DNA from 2 places in the Paenibacillus sp. J31P13 genome. Region 2 is predicted to be linked to the other one. Evidence: riboswitches for the same ligand, from Rfam matches in the RefSeq annotation. Region 2 holds a riboswitch; the other holds the start of a gene.
The links. Region 2 has a riboswitch for cyclic di-GMP ahead of AC0YOD_RS27665 (transglutaminase family protein). Riboswitches for the same ligand answer to the same signal wherever they lie in the genome.
Positions count from the first base shown of each region.

Region 1: linked by a shared signal. The riboswitch ahead of AC0YOD_RS16410 (NPCBM/NEW2 domain-containing protein) and the one ahead of AC0YOD_RS27665 (transglutaminase family protein) in region 2 are both predicted to bind cyclic di-GMP.

Region 1 is NZ_JBWDNR010000004.1:486,387-489,738, reverse strand. Features, by position in the region: gene AC0YOD_RS16420 (polysaccharide deacetylase family protein) at 1-218, shown strand, start outside; gene AC0YOD_RS16415 (bifunctional transcriptional activator/DNA repair enzyme AdaA) at 268-1,317, opposite strand; cyclic di-GMP riboswitch class I at 1,631-1,715, shown strand; gene AC0YOD_RS16410 (NPCBM/NEW2 domain-containing protein) at 1,858-3,352, shown strand, end outside.
Region 2 is NZ_JBWDNR010000016.1:75,447-78,798, forward strand. Features, by position in the region: gene greA (transcription elongation factor GreA) at 1-136, shown strand, start outside; gene lysS (lysine--tRNA ligase) at 321-1,832, shown strand; cyclic di-GMP riboswitch class I at 2,002-2,080, shown strand; cyclic di-GMP riboswitch class I at 2,133-2,212, shown strand; gene AC0YOD_RS27665 (transglutaminase family protein) at 2,226-3,032, shown strand; partial or broken gene AC0YOD_RS27670 (hypothetical protein) at 3,124-3,352, opposite strand, start outside.

The DNA.
Region 1 (3,352 bases), on a different contig from region 2:
TTGCCAACTTTGACGTTGATCCGAATGATTGGAATCGAAGCAAGACCGCAGATCAAATCGTTAAGGCGATCACCGAGCAGACGAAGAGCGGGAGTATTATTTTGCTGCATATGCTGGATGATCTGCACACGATTGAGGCTCTTCCCAAGGCTATTGAAAATCTGAAGCGGGATGGATATACGTTTGTAAGGGTAAGCGATTTATTGGATCTTAAATAGATGCTTGCTCTCCTAAGCCAATAGCAGAGTTTACTCTTATCATGGCATCCTATTGTTGACCGTTTTTTTCATGATGCAATAACCAGCTCTTACGTGTTAAGCCGCCCCCGTAGCCACCCAAATCACCATTGGCGTTAATGACTCTATGACAAGGAATCATAATGGCCAGCTGATTGGCGCCATTGGCTTGAGCCACTGCGCGAAAGGCAGTTGGCTTGCCTAGGCTTACAGCGAGGTCTGAATAGGAGCGGGTCTCCCCTGGCGGTATTTTCATTAATTGTTCCCATACGCTTTTTTGAAAGGGAGATCCTATTAAAGCGATTTGCGTCTTAAACACGGTTAATTTGCCTTTGAAATACTGGTAAAGTTCATTTTCAATGGATTTAATCGATTCCGTTATTCCAGGGATAATGGCTGATTTCGTTCTCTTTCTAAGCCGCTCTACCTCGCGTTCTAGACCTCTACGATCTACAAACTCTAAGAGATAAATTGCAGCCTCATCGCCAATGGCAATCATCGGTCCAAGCGGGGTATCGATCCAAGATGCTTTTAGCACCTGACTATTCTCTAGCAAAGTAGGCGCTGCCCCCATGATTCGGGAAAAAGCGTCCCTGAACCCACTGCTGGATTCATATCCGGTTGATAGCTGCGTATCAATGATTGTTTTGCCAGCTCTAATATTCTTCAAAGCAAGCCCCATGCGGCGAGCGCGTGCGTATTCAACAAATGTCATACCGAATCGTTTTTTGAATTGACGACGTGCCGTTGATTCGTCAACAGAAAGATTTTTGAAATCTTGTCCTTTCCATCGTTTTTCAGGGTCTTTCTCTACTGCTTCCACAAGCAGACGAACCATTTCCGAGACATGATTAGGATGGGATAACGGACGACATCGCTGACATGGCCGATAAGAAGCCAGCAGCGCTTGCTGTGCGGTCTCATAAAATTCGCAGTTTTCGAACTTAGGCTTTCGTGCCGGACAAGTTGGTCGGCAGAATACACCGGTTGTTTTCACTCCTACATAAAAGACGCCTTCATATTCCGTGTTCTTTTCTAATAAAGCTTTGTAGTATTGTTCATTACGCTCGACAGGTATCATGCTTGCACCCTCTAAACTTGGATTATGCTCCTATTATAGCCCCTCTTACGGCAGGCCGTAGCCGAAAATCAGGCATCTATTTTTTTATGTATTTGCGGCTGCTGATACGCTTAAGATCCAGTTTCCCCAATATTAGTTTTAAGTACTAACATCATGCTTGAGAAGGGTGACTATAGGCCAGTCTTATATAGGATTTAGGTAATAGAAACGCTTAACAAGGTGAAAATCTCCATTCTTAATTACCTATCCTACTATGCTACCAAGTGTTCATGTAATAAGGGGCTTCGGTATGTTACTGTTTGTAATGTATTTAAAACTTAATAGGCAAACCTATGGAAATGTAGGGACGCAAAGCTAAAGGGACTAAGGTTGTAAAACGATGTCAGCCAGCTGCCAAAGAGTGTATTTTGCTTTTTGTTATGTAAGGTTTCATAAAAGTGAAGTCTTTATTTTTATGTAAATTTTATACACAATCAGGCTACTCTTATGGGTAGTTTTTTTTGCGTTGGTCATAATCGTAACTATCAGGAGGAAGAAAGTATGAGGAAGATAATCGCAGTCGCTACAACTGCAGCAATGTTGGTCAGTTTTTCAAGTGAGACAGGTTATGTTTTAGCAAGTGAAGTACAAAATGCAAATGCAGTGAAAACGGTATTAGAAAGCCAAGTGATTACATCAGATATCGCCTCGGTTGCTCCTTTTGATTTATACGGTAAAGACCTTTTAGCCGCTTATAACGAAGTGTTTAAAATGACCCGAGCAAATATTAAATCGATAACGAATAATGGCGGCAACTATTCCGGTTCTGCAATTGATAAAGCGATTGATGGCGATATGAGTACCCACTGGGAAACAGGTAAGCCTAATACGTCAACATTTACGAATGAAGTTATCATTCATTTAAATGATGAGACTACATTAAATAGAATCGTGTATGCTGCTAGACAATCAGGTGCGAAAGGTAAAGGATTTGCACAAGAGTTTGATATTTATAGCTCAAGTACAGATGAAGGCGATAACTTTACGCTAGTATCCTCTGGCGAATATAAAGGCTCTACTGGAGATGTCGTTGAAATAAAGTTTGCACCAACAGCATTCAAGAGAATGAAATTTGTATTCAAAAAAGCCAATCAAGATTGGGCCAGCGCCGCAGAATTTTCATTTTATAAAGAAGATTCCGCAACAGATAAGATGAAGAGCCTGTTTACGGATAACACCTTTAGTCAAGTGAGCGCAGCATTCAACACAGAAGAAAAAATAACGGCATTAGAAAATGAAGTGAAGTCTCATCCTCTTTACGCACAATTTAAAGCAGATATTGAGAACGCGAAGATCCTTCTAGAAAATCACCAAATAGAGGAGTCAGCAGCTAAGGTTTCTAAATTAAAAGGCTATGGTACCGAGTATGAAAGTGCTTATAGCGCGGCTTACAGAATGCCTAATTCTAATGTGTCGAGGGTTACAACAAACGGCGGAAGCTACTCAGGCACGAAGCCTGAATATATGCTGGATGATCTGCCAAATACACATTGGGAAACAAATAGAAATAATGACGCTTCTTTTACGAATGAGGTTGTATTTGAATTGGAAACAGCGGAAGTGCTGGATAGAGTTTCTTTCCTTGCAAGAGATAATAGAAAAGGATTCCCAGAGGCATTTGAAATCTATGCATCCCAGACGAGCAAAGGCGATACGTTTCAACTCGTTTCCAGCGGTACAGCGGCGAGTACGAATGATTTTCTGGAATTCAAATTCGAGCCTACAACGTTTAAAAGATTAAAATTCAAATTCACGCAGGCTAACATCAACAGACCATTCGCAGCAGAATTTAGATTTTATAAAGAGGATCCCGTAAGTGAAGCGGTAAGTCGCCTATTTACAGATGGGACTATGAGCGCGGTTATCCCCGAGTTCAATAGTGCTGCAAAAATCAATGTGTTAGAGGAATCAGCTAGAACGCATCCCTTATATCCTGTTCTAAAAGGTCAATTGGATCTAGCCAAACAGGTCATTAACGGTGAAGTGCAAACCGATG
Region 2 (3,352 bases):
AGATCCATTGCAAAACAAAATCTCGAATGAGAGTCCGGTTGGTAAAGCGATCTTGGGCAAAAAAATTGGCACAATCGTTGAAGTTAACGTTCCAGTGGGCATCATTCAATACAAAATTCTCGACATCAAAAAATAAGATTTGCTATGCATGATTCAAAAAGCTTCCTTGTAGGAAGCTTTTTGAACGTTTACAATATAAGAATACATGATTGTGATCAATCAATGAGAATATTAAGCTGCAAAGCGAGCTGTTTTCGTCAGAACGCCAAAAGAAGGCGACAGCTATTTATGCTTGCGGAACGTGTCAAGGAGATGAAGAAGTGGAAAATCAGAATAATGAACAACAAGAGCTTAGTGAGCTTTTGCAAATTCGTAGAGACAAACTGGACGAGCTTCGCGGTCTAGGAATTGATCCATTTGGACGTAAATTCGAACGGACGCATCAAGCGAAAGAAATCGTACAAGCTCATGAAGCTGCAAGTAAAGCAGAGCTGGAAGAGCAAGAAATTAAGGTGAGCATTGCCGGACGTATTATGCAAAAGCGCGGTATGGGTAAAGCGGGCTTTGCTACGATTCAAGATTTGAGCGGCAGAGTTCAAATTTATGTTCGTAAGGATACCGTTGAGGAGCATAAGTTTGCGGCCTTCGATTTGCTTGATATCGGTGATATCATTGGAGTGAACGGTGTTGTATTCAAAACAAATACAGGCGAGGTCTCGGTTAAGGCTCTTGATATCGAGATACTAACGAAATCGCTGCTTCCATTGCCGGATAAGTATCACGGTCTGAAGGATGTCGAACTTCGCTATCGCCAACGTTATGTTGACCTTATTGTGAATCCGGATGTCCAACAAACGTTCATTACTCGTTCGAAGATCATTCAGTCTATGCGTCGCTACCTAGACTCCCGTGACTACCTAGAGGTAGAAACGCCAACCTTGCATTCTATTGCAGGCGGAGCGGCAGCACGTCCTTTCGAAACGCATCATAATGCGCTAGATATGAAGCTCTACATGCGTATCGCGATCGAGCTTCACTTGAAACGGTTGATCGTAGGCGGTCTAGAGAAGGTTTATGAGATTGGACGCGTATACCGTAATGAAGGTATTTCGACTCGTCATAATCCAGAGTTTACGATGATTGAGCTTTATGAGGCATATGCTGATTACAAGGATATTATGGAATTGACTGAAAATCTTATCGCCCACATCGCGCAAGAAGTGCTTGGTACTACGAAAATTACGTATCAAGGTCAAGATGTCGACCTGACTCCGCAATGGCGCCGTGTCAGCATGGTTGAGATTGTTAAAGAGATTACAGGCGTAGACTTTGGCGTAGAGATGAGCGACGAGGAAGCACATCGTTTGGCAAAAGAACATAAGGTCGGTGTTGAGCCGCATATGACATTTGGTCATATTTTGAATGCATTCTTCGAGCAATTCTGTGAGCACACATTGATTCAACCTACATTTGTAACGGGTCACCCTGTTGCGATTTCGCCGCTAGCTAAGAAAAGCGATGCTGATCCGCGCTTCACAGATCGGTTTGAGCTCTTTATCGTGGCGCGTGAACATGCGAATGCATTTACTGAGCTGAATGATCCAATCGATCAACGCGAGCGTTTTGAGTCACAGCTAGTAGAGCGTGAGCATGGTAACGATGAAGCGCATGAGATGGACGAGGATTTCTTGCGTGCCTTAGAATATGGTATGCCTCCAACAGGCGGACTAGGCATCGGCGTTGACCGTCTGGTTATGCTGCTTACTAACGCCCCTTCAATTCGCGATATTCTGTTGTTCCCGCATATGAGAGAACAGCGCTCTGGTGAATAAGAACAAATAGGACTGTTAGGCTATCGGAGCCTGACAGTCTTTTTTTATTTTGGCACAGCACGGGAAATAGATGCATGAAGCCTTATAAACTACCAAATTATGGCGCATTATTTGCCAAATTATATTGATTTTGTAGATTTATATGATAAAGTAAAATTAACAAAGCGATACACGATAATGGCAAACCTGTCGAAAGATAGGGACGCAAAACTAGAGGGCCTTCCGTTAGATGGCAGCCAGTTACCGAATGGACAAGCTTTTTTTGTTTATTAGGGTATAATCCCAATGATGAAGAACTTTATACGATAATGGCAAACCTATCGAAAGGTAGGGACGCAAAGCTAAAGGGCCTTCTATAAGATGGCAGCCTGGCCGCCGAAGGGAGTTTTTTATATGCGTAAGTTTGTACTATTAGTGGCAGCAGCAGTTATTCTTTTGCTATCTATTAATGTAACATCAGCTCAAGCGGATGCAGCAGTAGCCTGGTTAAATACAGATAACTTGAATAATGGTGTTGTTTCGGTGCAATATGCGGTTAATGCTAAAGTGAAAACGAAGCTGATGATTGCAAAGGGCACAACCAATTATACCTATAACCTATCTGCCGATAAAAAAGATGAAGGATTCGCGTTGCAGCTCGGTAACGGTGAGTATACGATTACACTGTTGGAAAATACGACTGCAAATAAATTCAAGGTAGTGAACCAACAAAAAGTTACACTTAATATGAAGAACAGTAATACGGTCTATTTAAACTCGGTTCAAAATATCGCTTGGACAAGCAATAGCGATGCAATCATAAAAGCGAAGGAACTTATCAAAAACAAAAAGACCGATACAGATAAAGTAAAAGCAATTTACGACTACATAATTAGTAACATCAATTACGATAATCAACTGGCTGCTAAAGTGCCGACGGATTACATACCGAGCATTGATCGTACTTTCCAACTGAAAAAAGATATCTGTTACGGTTACGCTTCATTATTTGCAGCTATGCTTCGAAGTAGCGGCATTCCGACGAAGCTTCTTATGGGCGATAGCGAATACGTAGATACCTATCATGCGTGGAATGAAGTTTATTTAAATGGTAAATGGGTAACGATTGATACGACAGTTGATGCGGGCTTAAAGAACAGCAATAAGAAGACGGAGTTTATAAAGGATGCTTCGAAATATACAGTAAAGAAACAATATTAATGAATATAAACAGAAACGAGCCCCGTATTTACATGCGGGGCTCGTTTTTTCTACTATAATAAGAATGATTATTATAGAAAATAGGCGATATTTATGATATAAATGCATGTATGAAAGTTATTTTGAAAAAGTGCTTGCATTCATTTGGCCCACGTGATATATTATTTGAGTCGCCGCTGAAACACACGGCGCACACGAGAAAAACAAGCAACAAAGATTGCTCTTTGAAAACTGAACAACGAGTAACAAACTGCCTCGCAAATCCTTCGGGATGAGCGAAAAAGCGATAAAAGTTTTTGAGCAAGTCAAACACCAATTTG